3 regions of the Bacillus sp. D48C genome follow, and region 2 is predicted to be linked to each of the others. Evidence: riboswitches for the same ligand, from Rfam matches in the RefSeq annotation. Region 2 holds a riboswitch; each other region holds the start of a gene.
The links. A riboswitch is a leader RNA that binds a small molecule or an ion and turns the genes downstream of it on or off. The one in region 2 is predicted to bind lysine.

Region 1: another riboswitch for lysine. It lies ahead of ACLBXA_RS07255 (amino acid permease); the one in region 2 lies ahead of ACLBXA_RS13480 (amino acid permease).
Region 3: another riboswitch for lysine. It lies ahead of ACLBXA_RS25385 (aspartate kinase); the one in region 2 lies ahead of ACLBXA_RS13480 (amino acid permease).

The regions. Positions count from the first base shown of each region.
Region 1 covers NZ_JBKFAQ010000002.1:411,578-417,103, forward strand. Annotated here, with positions in the region: gene ACLBXA_RS07245 (sulfite exporter TauE/SafE family protein) at 1-329, shown strand, start outside; gene ACLBXA_RS07250 (GNAT family N-acetyltransferase) at 369-818, opposite strand; lysine riboswitch at 1,204-1,395, shown strand; gene ACLBXA_RS07255 (amino acid permease) at 1,508-2,974, shown strand; gene ACLBXA_RS07260 (iron-sulfur cluster biosynthesis family protein) at 3,088-3,393, shown strand; partial or broken gene ACLBXA_RS07265 (hypothetical protein) at 3,427-3,867, shown strand; partial or broken gene ACLBXA_RS07270 (tetracycline resistance MFS efflux pump) at 3,878-4,188, shown strand; partial or broken gene ACLBXA_RS07275 (cytochrome P450) at 4,443-4,932, shown strand; gene ACLBXA_RS07280 (nucleoside hydrolase) at 5,050-5,526, opposite strand, start outside.
Region 2 covers NZ_JBKFAQ010000004.1:316,586-322,111, forward strand. Annotated here, with positions in the region: gene ACLBXA_RS13470 (ABC transporter ATP-binding protein) at 1-269, opposite strand, end outside; gene gapN (NADP-dependent glyceraldehyde-3-phosphate dehydrogenase) at 865-2,304, shown strand; lysine riboswitch at 2,482-2,663, shown strand; gene ACLBXA_RS13480 (amino acid permease) at 2,811-4,235, shown strand; gene ACLBXA_RS13485 (ABC transporter permease) at 4,296-5,495, shown strand.
Region 3 covers NZ_JBKFAQ010000014.1:87,475-93,000, forward strand. Annotated here, with positions in the region: gene asnA (aspartate--ammonia ligase) at 1-889, shown strand, start outside; gene ACLBXA_RS25380 (VOC family protein) at 952-1,404, opposite strand; gene ACLBXA_RS25385 (aspartate kinase) at 1,631-2,860, opposite strand; lysine riboswitch at 3,063-3,249, opposite strand; gene ACLBXA_RS25390 (DoxX-like family protein) at 3,441-4,349, shown strand; gene ACLBXA_RS25395 (DUF4166 domain-containing protein) at 4,354-4,965, shown strand; gene ACLBXA_RS25400 (YndJ family protein) at 4,971-5,526, shown strand, end outside.

The DNA of each region.
Region 1 (5,526 bases), on a different contig from region 2:
TCATCTCACTTGGCTGGGAACAAGTAAGCTGGGTTTGGGTATTTGCCTTAATGCTTGGCGGTATTGTCGCAGCTCCAATTGCTGCATGGTTAGTTCGTATCGTTCCAGCACATTTACTTGGGGTATTAGTTGGTGGTCTTATTATCTTTACGAATATACGTACACTGCTGACTACATTTAAAGTGGATCCAACTATTATTTCACTTTCTTACGTGGCAGTTGGTCTTGTCGTTATTATTTCTATTTTCATTGCTGTTCGCAATCATTCCAAGCGTTCTAACGCATCGACAGCCGGATATCCGAATGATCAAAAACAAATGCTACCATAACGATAAAAATACCGCCCGATATACTTCGAGCGGTATTTTTTATTTTTCTATTTTCCAATTAATCATCGTTTCTGTAGCATTTACTCTCTTCATATGTAACTTTTCTAAAACACGAATCGAACTATAGTTATCTAGGAGTGTCTCTGCAATTATTGTTTCTACCTCTCCTGTTTTGAAAGCCCAATCGATTAGTTCTCTTACAGCTTCTGTTGCATAGCCCTGATTCCAATATTTCTCAATAAATCCATAGCCAATTTCTACTGTTTGCTTCTCGTTTGGTTTCCCTTTAAACCCAATATCACCTAAAAAGCTATCATCTTCTTTCCGAAGAACATACCACGCACCCCATGGTAATATAGCTGCATCTCGTTTTACATTCTTTACATGCCCTACAATATGCGGACCGCTATTATATCCTTGCTCGTTAGCAATTTGAATCCTCTCTTCTGTACACGGCACTATATAGAGCCTTTCTGTTTCTAATTTCATATTGATTTCCCCTTTTCAATTAAACAATACCTCAATTTTACTAAAAATAAAAAGAATATTCATTCTATCCGTTAAATTTATACTTATTCTTTGAAACGAATTTAAGGAATAATCCTCTTTTGATAGTTATGTCGAATTATATTTTTCTGAATTTTCTTTTAATTTAGAGGGTTTTTCAATATTTTTTGCGAAACATTTGTATAACAATTTTTTCTTTGCTTATTGCTACATAATAGTAGGTTCGGGTGGAGTTTTGCAAGCGTTTCCTATACAATAACCGATATTTTTTGACTTTTCCTAACAAAATATCTTGCAATATATTCAGAAAGTCATTACAATTGCCATATATTAAAAATCTTAGCAATATATCAAATCCTCATCAATCCGATGAGGTAGAGGTTGCGACTTTTATGAGTAAAACGGACGAGACACAGAGAATGTCACCAACTCCGTTTGAAAGGAAAGGTTGCCGAAGTTTATATTTCTTCTCTGGAAATATGAGCTGGGGCTGTCTCCGAAAGGAACAGAACTGTCACGTTTACAAATTACCGTGTAAACGTGGGGTGCTATCTTAACGGAAGGGTATGATGGGGTGGTTATTTGTGAAACGTTCCGCCAAATTCCTTTGGCGGTTTTTTGTATTTTTCTCCCCCGCTCCTTCCTAACCTACAAGAAAAGGAGTGTTGAACATGAATAGCGCAACAAATCAATCTACCTCTAAAACGCAAACTACACAAGGACAAGGTGAATTAAAACGCGGATTAAAATCTCGTCACCTTACGATGATTTCTCTCGGTGGTACAATTGGTACCGGACTATTTCTTGCCAGCGGTGGTGTCATCCATACAGCTGGACCTGGTGGCGCATTAATTGCATACGCCGCAATTGGAATTATGGTTTATTTTTTAATGACAAGCTTAGCTGAACTTGCAGCTTACATGCCTGTTACTGGATCTTTTAGTACGTATGCAACAAAATTTGTTGATCCATCACTTGGCTTTGCACTTGGATGGAACTATTGGTATAACTGGGCAATTACGATTGCTGCTGAACTTGCAGCTGTAACATTAATTATGAAATTTTGGTTCCCAGATACTCCTTCTCTTATTTGGAGTGGATTATGTTTAGCTATTATTTTCCTTTTAAACTATTTATCTGTTAAAGGGTTTGGTGAATCTGAATATTGGTTCGCACTTATTAAAGTAGTTACTATTATTATCTTTTTAATTGTTGGTTTCATGATGATTTTCGGAATTATGGGCGGCGAAACTGTTGGATTTAAAAACTTCACAGTTGCAGATGCACCATTTAACGGCGGTATCATGGCAATTATCGGTGTATTTATGGCAGCTGGTTTCTCCTTCCAAGGAACTGAATTATTAGGAGTAGCTGCTGGTGAAACATCTGATCCAGAACGTAATATCCCAAAAGCAATTCGTTCAATCTTTTGGCGTATTCTTTTATTCTATATCCTTGCGATTCTCGTTATCGGTTTACTAATTCCTTATACAACTGAAAGCCTTGCTGCAAGTGATGTAACAGTAAGTCCGTTTACACTTATTTTTGAAAAAGCGGGCGTTGCCTTTGCTGCTTCTGTTATGAACGCTGTTATTTTAACTGCTGTACTATCTGCTGGTAACTCTGGTATGTATGCATCAACTCGTATGCTTTGGGACTTAGCTCGCCAAGGAAAAGCACCAAAGTTTCTTGGTAAATTAGATAGCCGCGGTGTACCTGTTAACGCATTAATCGTAACGTCAATTGTTGGTAGTATTGCTTTCATTGCTTCTTTATTCGGTGACGGTGTTGTATACATTTGGTTATTAAACGCATCTGGAATGTCTGGTTTTATCGCATGGGTCGGAATTGCAATTAGTCATTACCGTTTCCGTAAAGCATATATCGCACAAGGAAAAGATTTAAAAGACTTACCGTATAGAGCAAAATGGTTCCCATTCGGTCCAATCTTCGCATTTACACTTTGTATCATCGTAATTTTAGGACAAAACTACGGCGCATTTATGGGTGAAGCAATTGATTGGAACGGTGTACTCGTTTCTTACATCGGTTTACCACTCTTCTTAGTACTATGGTTAGGTTATAAATTTACGAAAAAAACAAAAGTGATTCCACTTGATAAATGTGAACTAAAATAAAGTGAAACGAGCAAACAAATTTGTTTGCTCGTTTTTTGTTGCAAACCTCTTTCCTTTATTATTGCTCCTGTTTTTGCAATAATAAAGGAAATATAAATAAAGGTTGGGATACAATGAACATTCGTATTACTGATGAAGCAAAAGCAGCTATACGTAGATTAGAACGTGAAGATAAAAAGATCGTTCGCATTAGAGGAACAATGACGAACTCTTGTAGTATTTTCGTTGATGTCGATTTAATTTGGGATACATATAACGCAGATGATGTTGTATATGAAGATGTAGAGCTTATCGTACAAATGGATTCATTCACGAAAGAATACACTGGTGATACAGTGAAACTTGATTATAAGACGACAGGTTTTAGTATTACGACTCCGAGTGAGACTTTAGTTTATGGATTGTCGATTAAAAAATAAAAATTGTTTTCATTTGACCACCGAGGTGAAAAAATGGGTAAATATGTTCCGTTAAAATTTTTATTTAATGAAGAATTAGCAGAGAAAATAGCTGATTCTATTTGTAAACACGATCCTAATTTTTCTAAAAGAATCTTTGTAGATTCTGTAACATATAAAGTTGAAAATTTAGAGTTAAAACAACGTATTGAAGTAATAGCAGATGAATTACACAATGCTTTACAAAAAGATTTTAATGTAGCAATACATATATTACTGAAAACATTAGGACCAGAAAATACAACAGAAGTAGGCACATTCACAAACGGATATATGTACATGCCTATCGCAAAATACGTTGAAAAATATGGTCTGAACGATTTTGAAACCTCATTCAACACCATGTATGAAATAACGAAAAGGAATAACGCTGAATATGCCATTCGGCCTTTTCTTGAAACATACCATGAAGACACACTAGACATATTACAACAGTGAGTTCATGACCAAAACAGTTATCTCTATCAGTGTTTCAGTAGTTTGGAACAAAAGGCTGCTGGTACTAGAATGAGTTTGCTTAATTTCCCAGGCTTTCTAACGAAAGGAATGGGGATTGCGATTGTAGGTGGATTATTATCGATACATTTGCTAAACCGAAAATTACTACCTATGAATGCTAATTCTTTCACTCATTTGTATAGTAATTTACTATTACTTTTTGCAGGAATCATATTGATTAGCTGGTTGGTTACTATGAAAATGTATAAATGCTCCAGAAGAAATATATATCAAGTGAAAAGATTCATTTTTCAATAACTTTTTTGTTATATTTTTCAATCTAGTGACGTTTCTTACATCAAGATTAAACAACTATATTTTTAACCCCGATCTAAATTTAGATCGGGTTATACTTATTTGGACTTTTGAAATTAAATAACTTTATTATCATTTTACATATAAAAAATCAAAATTTAACAATTTACCCTATATGCATTATAAAAGGCTTGTCTAAAATAATGTATATGTCAAGAAAACTTGTCTGTAAGTTGAAATGTTGTAGAATCTAGAGTCCGAATATGCTTACGGTAGATCCTCCTAATCATACTCGCCTGCGTCGGATGGTCTCTAAACCCTTTATACCACGTATGATTGAGGACCTTCGTTCCCGTATTCAGCAACTTGCCGACGAATTGTTAGTTGCTGTACAAGAACAAGGAAAGATGGAAATTATTGCAGATTTTGCTTAACCACTACCCATTATTTTCATTTCAGAGGTGCTTGGGATTCCCGCCACTGATCGAAACCAGTTCCGCAAATAGACAAAAAACTCATGGACACCTCTGTGGAACCTATTCAGGGAACTGAAGTTAAAACAACACTTAAAAGTTTATTCATTACATTGAGACATTACTTAACGAAAAGCGTCTAAATCCTGATTCTGATTTGATAAACGATCTCATTCAAACAAGAGAGCAAGAAAACAAGTTGAATAAGAACGAGCTTCTTTCGACAATTTGGCTATTCATCATCGCTGGACATGAAACGACAGTTAATTACATAGAGAAGTCAACGTCTTTTTTATTTTAGGGGAACTTGTTTTGTTAATTTGATATTTACAGTTAAGTTAAGTGACATTTGATTCTCATAATCCGTATTATCTGAAGTTAATAAAGTCTATTACACTCTCTTCTTTAGGAACGTTTCCATAATATCTTTCTTAAATTTTTCATAATCAAACTGAAAAGCTACATTATGCGTTTTATAGCCTGGATTAGTAACAAAACGAAAATCTGCAATGCTTTGACCAAATCCTTCTCCTTGATCAGGGATTACTTTAATAGGTACTCTTGAAAGACTAACAGCGTCTTGATTTAGCAAATACCAAACTGTTACAAAATCATGCATAGGACTTCCACTTATACCAGGATTAGACTTGGAGTAGAAATTATAATAATAATCTAACATAGGTTTGATGATGAGTCCTGCAAGATCCTGTGTACTCCGATGAAATGCATCAATTTGCTGGACCATTTCGGGTGTAACAATCGCGTGTTGAGTCACATTTAAAGGAATAATCGTCAAGTTCTTTGCATGCTGCAGAATTAAGTTTGCTGCATACGGGTCTGCGTAAAAATTAGCTTCAGCCACAGCAGT
Region 2 (5,526 bases):
TCCAGTACGAATGCTCCCCCAAACAGCTGGTGTTGCCAAACGAAAGTAAGACCATATCCAATTACCGTAACCCCTATTAAAATGAGAATAAATTGCATAATCTCCGCATTCGTTAACGTTCCTGTTTTTATATTATCTATCGTAACCCCTAACACTTTCGGGGGAATGACTTCAACTATATTTACAATTAAAAGAGCTCCAATAGCGATACTATATCTCTTCCAATGCTCTTTAAAAAACCATTTTAGCTTTAGTAATACTGATAACAATGTAACCTCTCCCTTCTCGTTCTCGTTTAACTCTCACTTCTTTATCCACTATCCAGACCCATCACATTTACATTTCGTAACCCATACAATCTCATCACATTTTTCCACCTTCCAAAATTTTCATCGTAACCATACAAGGAAAAATAAACAAAAAAAAGCATACCGCCGCTTGACGATATGCACAAAAATGCATAAAAAGCGTACGTTACGATATACGCAACGTACGCTTCTTATAAGACAGAGAATGCCTTATATATCCGCACGGGTTGCGTAATGATATGAATGTTTTCTGCCATTTAACAGAGCTAAGCCCATTACATTTACGATTACAATCATTACGCACACCCCTTTCATTTATTTTCCATTTATAATCTTACAACTTTATTGAGTATTCTGTCAATTTTTTTTTACAAACTGAATAAAAATATACGCTACATCATTTTGAAATAAGAGAATATTCCGTAAGAAAGGGCATACAAAATAAAAAAAGAATAAGAAATCGTTTTCACAAACATTTCATTTGAAAAATGTTATCAAACCCCCTACAATCACCTTATACTCACTCTTACAAGTTGCTATTTTAGGAGGACTAATCATGACAACTAGCAATACGTACAAATTTTATTTAAACGGAGAATGGAGAGAAAGCTCTTCAGGAGAAACAATCGAAATTCCATCTCCATACTTACACGAAGTAATTGGACAAGTACAAGCAATTACTCGCGGAGAAGTAGATGAAGCAATTGCATCTGCAAAAGAAGCTCAAAAATCATGGGCTGAAGCTTCCCTACAAGATCGCGCAAAATACTTATATAAATGGGCTGATGAGCTCGTAAATATGCAGGATGAAATTGCCGATATCATTATGAAAGAAGTCGGTAAAGGCTATAAAGATGCGAAGAAAGAAGTTGTTCGTACAGCTGACTTCATTCGTTACACGATCGAAGAAGCTTTACATATGCACGGAGAAAGCATGATGGGCGATAGCTTCCCTGGCGGAACGAAATCTAAACTTGCGATTATCCAACGCGCACCACTTGGTGTTGTATTAGCAATCGCACCATTTAACTACCCAGTAAACTTATCTGCTGCAAAACTTGCACCAGCATTAATTATGGGTAACGCTGTTATTTTCAAACCAGCAACTCAAGGTGCAATTAGTGGTATTAAAATGGTGGAAGCACTTCACAAAGCTGGCCTTCCAAAAGGTCTTGTAAACGTAGCTACAGGACGCGGTTCTGTAATTGGTGACTACTTAGTAGAACACGAAGGCATCAATATGGTATCGTTCACAGGTGGTACAAACACAGGTAAACATTTAGCGAAAAAAGCTTCAATGATTCCACTTGTATTAGAACTTGGTGGTAAAGATCCTGGTATCGTTCGTGAAGATGCTGACTTACAAGATGCTGCAAACCATATCGTAAGCGGTGCATTCTCTTACTCTGGTCAACGTTGTACAGCTATTAAACGTGTACTTGTACACGAAAACGTAGCGGACGAGCTTGTTGACTTAGTAAAAGCACAAGTAGCTGAACTATCAGTTGGATCTCCAGAACAAGACAGCACAATCGTTCCATTAATCGACGACAAGTCTGCTGACTTCGTTCAAGGTTTAGTTGACGACGCTGTAGAAAAAGGTGCTACAATCGTTATCGGTAACAAACGTGAGCGTAACTTAATTTACCCAACATTAATCGATCACGTAACAGAAGAGATGAAAGTTGCTTGGGAAGAGCCATTCGGCCCAATCCTTCCAATCATCCGTGTTTCTTCAGATGAACAAGCAATTGAAATTGCTAACAAATCAGAGTTCGGTCTGCAAGCAAGTGTCTTCACTAAAGACATTAACAAAGCATTTGCAATTGCTAACAAAATCGAAACTGGTTCTGTACAAATTAACGGACGCACAGAGCGCGGCCCTGACCACTTCCCATTCATTGGTGTAAAAGGTTCAGGTATGGGCGCACAAGGTATTCGTAAGAGCCTTGAGTCTATGACACGTGAAAAAGTAACAGTATTAAACTTAGTTTAATTTTATATGTAGAAGCTGATCTAGTTTAGATCGGCTTCTTTTTATATCAAATAATTATTCATTCCTAATCACAAACTCTTCTCTATAATCTGATTATTACTATATCCATTGACGTATAAAAATTCATTTGTTACTCTTAAAGACGTTAATTTAATATTTAAATCCTCATTCGTATCTCGGTGAGGTAGAGGTTGCAATCATTAAGAGTATCATTTCAGGAGATGTAGTGGCATTGATGAAGGAATGAGAAAGGAATGGTTGCCGAAGTAAGTCGTGTCCACCATGCACGCTTGCTGGGTCTGCATTTAATAAGTGCAGAACTGTCACAAACGTTTCGTTTGTGGAGAGCTATCGAGAGATATGTCGTGGGTTTCTTATAAGATAGAAAGCATGTAGCGGCAGATTACGTGCTTTTTTTGTTTTGTTTGGGACTTCTCTTCCTGACTCAGGAAGACATACATATCTCCTCGCTTGACTTGGTTATACTAACTTTGGAGGTATTTTCTATGCAACAAAAAAAATGGGGCTTTTGGGTACTAACAGCTTTCGTTGTCGGTAACATGGTTGGCGCTGGTATTTTCATGGTGCCAAGTACGTTGGCACAAACAGCAAGCCCACTCGGTGTCACTTTAGCTTGGTTAACTACAGGATTTGGTGTTTTAATGCTAGCTCTTGTTTTCGGTAATTTAGCAATTCGTCGTCCTGATTTAACGACAGGGCCACAAAGTCATGCATATGCTTTATTCTCAACACCAAAAAAGAAAAAAATGGCTGGCTTCAGTATGGTATGGGGATATTGGGTTGCAAACTGGGCAAGTAACGTTGCCATCATTACATCATTTGCGGGATATTTATCGCTCTTCTTCCCAATTATGAAAGATACGCGACTACTATTTTCAATCGGTTCTTTTAACGTAGAAGTCGGAAAACTAATTACATTTACGATTTGTTCCATCTTACTTTGGGGAACTCATATTATATTAACAAATGGTGTAAGCGGAGCTGGAAAGCTAAACTTCTTAGCAACAACAACGAAAGTAACTGGATTCCTTTTATTCATCGTCGTTACGTTATTTGCATTCGAAGCTTCTAAGTTTGGACAATGGTACACGCCGATGATTGATAAATCAGGTGTATCACACGGTCTTCTTTCACAAGTAAATTTAGCTGCTCTTACAACGCTTTGGGCGTTTATCGGAATTGAATCAGCCGTTCTTTTATCAAACCGTGCTGTTTCTCCAAAAACGGTAAAACGTGCAACAGTTGCGGGATTACTTATTACAGTTGCGATTTACTTAGGAATTACAATTTTAACAATGGGTGTACTTCATGTTGATAAATTACAAGCTTCGGAACGTCCATTAGCAGATGCACTAAACGCTGCAATGGGTCATGGCGGCGGGAAACTTATGGCATTACTTGCTCTTACTTCCCTGTTCGGTTCTATCTTAGGCTGGATTTTATTAAGCTCAGAAGTACCTTATCAAGCAGCAAAAGAAGGTTTCTTCCCTTCCTTCTTCACGAAAACAAATAAAAAAGGAAGTCCAATTTACTCATTACGATTAACAAACATTATGTCGCAAGTATTCCTATTCTCAACATTATCAGGAACTATTGCGGAAGCTTATACATTCGTTATTACCGTATCAACACTGGCCTACCTCATTCCATATCTCGTTTCACCAATCTTCCAGTTAAAACTAGTCGCAACTGGTGAAACATATAAAAATGAAATGCGGGCAAGAATTACAGATGGTATAGTCGCAGTGATCGCACTTTGCTACGCACTATGGGTTATTAAAACCGGCGCATCCGATATAAAAACGTTCCTTCTCGGAATTGGTTTATTCGTAATTGGATTTGCTTTCTATCCATTAATGAATCGTGATCAGAAAAAAAATAACGAAAAGAAAAACGGGCAAGTTGCATAACGCAATTTGCTCGTTTTTTCTTTTGTAAAACATATATAATAGAACAAAGAGGTGAAAAACATGTCAATCGAATCGCTATGGAGCAGTCGCTTCCAACAACATATTCAAAATATCATTACATACTTTGCACGTATGATTAACGGTTTACTATATAGCTTTATCTTTATTTCATGCGTTGGCGCATACTACTATGCTCAGTTTCTAAAAACATCTCCTTCTAAAGGAATATCTTTACTACTCATCACGATTGTACTTACATTCATTATAACGAGATCCCCTATCCGTACATTTATTCAAAAACCTGATGCTGTCTATTTGCTTGCATTAGAAGAGAAATTAACATCCTATTTCAAAAAATCTCTTCTATACAATTACATCATTCAGCTTTTTCCATTATTATTTACGTTCCTTATTCTCGTACCACTTGCTATGCAATCATTGCAATTAACTGTACCTTTTTTATGTACAATCTTTATCGCGTTAATGATTACGAAAGCTTGGAACATGTACATACATTGGATGTGGCGTGATAGTCACGAAAAAAATATATGGCTGATCATTCGTATTACTTGTAACGCCCTAATCATTTACATGCTGTTTTATTCCGCAAATGTTCTCATATTGGGCGGACTACTCTTACTACTTGCTTTCCTAATTCTATATACGAAAAAACAGCCTACAAAGCGAATACCGTGGGATTACATAATCGAGCAAGAAGAAAAAATGAACGTTCGTTTTTATCAATTTGCTAGCATCTTCACCGATGTTCCGCAACTAAATAAGCAAGTAAATAAAAGAAAATGGCTTACAACTTGGATTGAACCTTTATTACATAAAAAACGAGCAACTTTCTTCTACTTACATACACTAGCATTTTTACGTGGAAATGATTATTTCGGTATATATATTCGCTTAGGATTGATCGGTGCTTTCGCCTTATATTTTATACCAAACATATACGTAAAAGGTGCTATCGCTTATATCGTTCTATATATGATCTCTATGCAGCTTCGTTCACTGTGGAAATATTTTTCGGGAAATATTATTGTAGCATTATATCCAATCCATACTGAAGAAAGAATGAAACAATTTCTTAGCTTAATCTTTATATTGCTAAGTATTCAACTCATTGTATTTTCGAGTGTTATACTCATTGCTACAGGACAAATTTTACATAGCCTTATCATTATGATTATCGGGTTACTCTGGATCAAATTTATTATTGTACCAAAAACGAAGCAACGCGTTTCTTCGTTTTAACGAAAAGAAATATCTTAAAAGCCAAGGAGAA
Region 3 (5,526 bases), on a different contig from region 2:
ATTCCGCGTATCTGCACCATTATTCGTAACGAAAAAATCAGGATTAAACGATCACCTAAACGGTGTAGAACGCCCAATTGAATTTGATATGTTACATTCAGGAGAAGAATTAGAAATTGTTCATTCACTAGCGAAATGGAAACGATTTGCATTACATGAATACGGATACGAAGCTGGTGAAGGTTTATATACAAACATGAACGCGATTCGTCGTGATGAAGAACTTGATGCAACGCATTCCATTTACGTTGACCAATGGGATTGGGAAAAAATCGTTCAAAAAGAATGGCGTACTGTCGATTACTTACAAAAAACAGTACAAACAATTTATGGAATATTCAAAGATTTAGAAGATCACTTATTTGAAAAATATCCGTTCCTTGGAAAGTATTTACCAGAAGAGATTGTTTTCATTACTTCTCAAGAACTAGAAGATAAATATCCAGAATTAACACCGAAAGATCGTGAACATGCAATTGCGAAAGAACACGGTGCAGTCTTTATTATTGGAATTGGTGATGCACTTCGTTCAGGTGAAAAGCACGACGGACGCGCAGCTGATTATGACGATTGGAAATTAAACGGTGATATTTTATTCTGGCACCCAGTACTACAATCTTCATTTGAATTATCATCAATGGGAATTCGTGTTGATAGTAAATCACTTGATGAGCAGTTAACGAAAACTGGTGAAGACTTCAAACGTGAGTATGATTTCCATAAAGGTATATTAGAAGACGTACTACCATTAACAATCGGCGGTGGCATTGGACAATCAAGAATGTGCATGTACTTCTTACGTAAAGCACATATCGGTGAAGTTCAATCTTCTGTATGGCCTGACGATTTACGTGCAGCTTGTAAAAAAGAAAACATTCATCTGTTTTAATAGAAGTGAGGGAATAGCTTAAATATAGAGCTATTCCCTCTTTTTTACAAAACGTCACTTGCTTACTTATTACCGAGTTCTTCCGCCAAACCGATTAAAATTCCTTCGACTCCACGAATGTAGCAGAGACGATACGAGTTCTCGTACTGAACTACTTCGCCAACGAGCTCTGCACCATGCTTAGTGAGTCTCGATACCATTTCGTCAATATCTTCAACGGTGAACATGACGCGTAGATAACCGAGGGCGTTTACAGGAGCTGTTCGGTGATCTGCTATAGTAGGAGGGGTGAGAAATCGCGAAAGTTCAATTCGGCTGTGGCCATCTGGAGTGGCCATCATAGCGATCTCTACGCACTGAGAACCGAGTCCAGTTACGCGACCAGCCCATTCACCTTCGACATTGGCTCGACCTTCGAGATTCAAGCCAATCTCCTCAAAGAAAGAGATTGCGTTATCAAGGGATTCTACAACGATGCTGACATTGTCCATTCGTAGTAATTTGTTTTTTGCCATAGTCTTATCTCCTTATGTATAAAAGTCTATTATTTAATTATCCTCATAATTATACTACTAAGTAGTTACAAATTCCTTTCAGTTAAAAATACCTTGTCACAGTATAGGAAAATGTGACAAGGTGTTTTTTAATATGTCATATAGCATCGTGTTAACGAACAGCTTTTTATTTAATAGGAATGTAATACATTAATATGATTTTTTTAGTATTACTAAATAGATGAGATTAGCTCATTTGCACGAAAGGCTCAATTTTCGCCATAAATGATTGATGCAGCGCCTCAACGCCTGTTACTAAATGAAGGCGGTCAATAACGACAGACACTTTAATTTCTGATGTACTTACCATTTTAATATGAATATCTTCTTCTTTTAAAGTAGTGAACATATTTGCAGCGACACCTGGGTTAGATACCATGCCAGATCCTACGATTGATACTTTTGCTAAGTGATTTTCATGTTCTACAGATTCATAGTGAAGAGTTTCTTGATTTTGTTCCAAAACTTCTAAAGTTTCTCTTAAATCATTCGAATGAATGGAGAAGGAGAGGTGTACAGTTCCTTCATTTGTAATACTTTGAATTATGATATCTACATTAATGTGTGCTGCTGCTAATGTAGAGAAAACTGTTGAAAGCGAGCCTTGTTCTAATCCTTTAATTGTGACACGTGTAATGTTATCCTCAAATGCAATACCTTTAACGATTGATTGTTGTTCCATGTTACATTCTCCTTTTACAATTGTTCCGTTTTCTTGTTCCATACTTGAGCGAACTTCTAAAACTACGTTATGATTTTTAGCAAACTCAACAGCGCGCGGGTGTAATACGCCGGCACCGAGATTAGCAAGCTCTAACATTTCGTCATAAGAAATTTCGTCTAATTTGTAAGCATCTTTTACAACTCGTGGGTCCGTCGTATATACGCCTGTCACGTCCGTATAAATATCACATTTTTTTGCTTTAAGTGCAGCGGCTAGTGCGACAGCAGTCGTATCAGAACCACCACGGCCAAGCGTTGTAATTTCATTTTCTACACTTATACCTTGGAAACCAGCTACGATAACAATCGTGCCTTCAGCAAGATAAGATTGAATACGATTTGTATGAATGTCAGTAATCCGTGCACTACTATGTACAGATTCTGTCGTAATACCTGCTTGCCACCCTGTTAATGAAATTGCATGATAGCCTTTTGCTTGCAGTGCCATTGTTAATAATGAAATAGTTACTTGTTCTCCTGTAGATAGAAGCATATCCATTTCACGTTTACTTGGATTTTCTGTGATAGCGTTAGCGAGTGCGACAAGTTCATCTGTGCTTTTTCCCATTGCTGAAACGACAGAGACAATGCTATGACCTCGTTCATATTCTTCAATAATTAAATTTGCTACATGTTGAATGCGTTCGACGCTTCCGACAGAAGTGCCACCAAATTTTTGAACAATTGTTTCCATTACAAATTCCTTCTTTCGTCTATTTTTAAGAATAGATTAGGAAATATATAAATCCCAATACTCCTGTAGTTACCAGAAAGACAAACAAAAAACACCATCTCAAATAAGTGAGGATGGTGCTGTTACAGGAAAAGGGAAACAGAAAACGGAGCTAATAAAAAAACCGCCAAAAAAGGAATATCATAAAAAATGATATCTCTTTTTTGTAGATAGCTCTTCATACGTACACGTCTGTACATATGACAGTTCTGTTTCTATTCGAAAACAGCCCCAATTGACAAATGCAGAGAAATTTATCAATTTCGGCAATACTTCCTTTCATCTAAGTTCATAGACATCTCTGTGTCTCCATTAGAATACTCATAAGTATCGCAACCTCTATCTCACGTTTTAGGCGAGAGTGTTTGATTTATGAAGTTATTGGTAACATTTGTTTTATAATAATTTAAATTTTTCGGGGAATCAAGTGTTTTACATATATTTTAAAAATTCTTTCTTTTTACAGAAAAGTTTGTGAAAAATGTAGCAAAATAAATTCATTGCATGTACATTAAACTTATAGTGCATAGGAGGTGGGAGAATGAAAAGGAAACAGCCTATTTATGTTGCGACAAAAATGAACACGACGATGGAAAAATTATGGAGATATACGCAAGAACCAGATATACATACAGAGTGGGATGCTCGCTTTACTGAAATTTCGTATTTAGGGAAAAAAGAAGGAGAACCACAGAAGTTTTTGTATAAAACAAAGATTGGATTTGGGCTTGAAATAGCTGGAGAAGGGGAATCAATAGGTGAAATAAGAAAAGAAACTGGTGAAAGAATTTCCTCTTTAAAATTTTGGACGGATAATACATTATCTCTTATTCAAATAGGACGTGGTTATTGGAAGTATACGCCGAATAAAGAATACATCCATTTTGAGACACAATATGATTATGATACAAGATTTGGTCGTATAGGAAATGTAATAGATTCCTATATTTTTCGTCCGTTATTAGGTTGGGCGACCGCTTGGAGTTTTGATGCCTTAAAATTATGGTTAGAAAAGGGGCTTCATCCTAGGTTACTAATTAGAAGAACAATGACGTATTGGCTCGTATGCTTTTTATTTGCTTTTGTATGGATATATCAAGGGATAGTGCCGAAACTACTGTTTACTCATTCAGAAGAAGTAAAGATGCTTTCTGTATTAATTGGTTCAAATGAAAGTAGTGTATATATACTTAAAATAATTGGGGTGTTAGAAATAATTTTCGGTGTCGTATGGCTGTTGCCACTAACAAAACGAAAATTATTTATACTGCATATTATTGTATTACTAGTTTTAACGTTAGCGGCAGGATTTACGAATATCGCAAGCTTTACAGGGCCGTTTAATCCGATTACATTAAATGTTCTTCTAATGGGGTTATCAATTGTCGGTTATATAAATAGTTTCGATTTACCAAGCGCGAAAAATTGCAAGAGGGCGAGAAAGGGATAAGTGTATGGCTAATATGTATGAACGATTATTAGGGGATACCTATAAAAATCTTCATCCTGAATTGCAGAAGCGTTATGCCATTACAGAAGAGAATAGTTTTACAGGGGAAGGAAAGATGGATGAAATTTACGGTGGCTCTTTTTTCGTGAAATTTATATTGAAAATTGCATCGAAGTTTCGAATGTTTTTCTCGGAACGAGGAGAGGAAATTCCATTTACGATACAAAACATAGCTGAGCGAGATGAATATGGACAAGAATTAGTAAGGTGGAACCGTACTTTTTATTTTCATAATAAGAAAAGATATTTTAACGCAGTTATGCAATTGGATGAAAACGAAAATGAAATTGTAGATTATTTTGGCGAACCACATTTACTCGTTTCTACACTACATTTTCATATCGATGAGTTAGGGGCAATGCATATTGCTTCAAAGAAACAATGGTTTTATATGTTTGGAAGAAAAATTCCGTTGCCAAAATTCTTGTATGGTGAAGCAAAAATTGTTGAAAGTTATGATGCAACACTACAGTGTTTTCGAATTCATGTACAAGTACGAAACCCGTTAATTGGCTCGCTTTTTTCATATAAGGGAACATTTGTGGAAAGGAAATAAACGATATGAAAAATATAATATTTGGGCTTGCTGGTTATGTTGTTTTTCTATTATGTGAGCGGTCGAATATAAATCCTGTTGAAGCAATTATATTATTATCTGTTTTATTATTTATACCAATGTCACTTTGTATTATTGATAAAAGAAAAAGAGATGGATCGTATTTATTATTTTATAAATTCGTATCGTTTTTATATCCAATTGCAGCAATTTGTGCAATGCTAGCTTTCGTCACAAATCACTATGTATTTGCGCTAGTTTGGTTTGTATATACAGGAATTGTTGCGTTATTTGGTGTAAGTAGATTGCTAGAAAGAGGATGGAAGCCGTTAGAAGAGACCGCCATAGATAGTGCGTTTATTTATTTGTTTTTAGGTGGTTTTTGGTTTTTTGCTTCAGTAGCAAAACTTTCAATTATGCAGTTTAGCTCTGACATTGTTTTACTCACAGCTGCACATTTTCATTATTCGGCGTTTCTATTGCCATTATCAGCTGGTTTAATAGGGAGAAAAAGAGAAAAGAGAAGTAAAGTATATGATGTTATTATGTTTATCATCATGA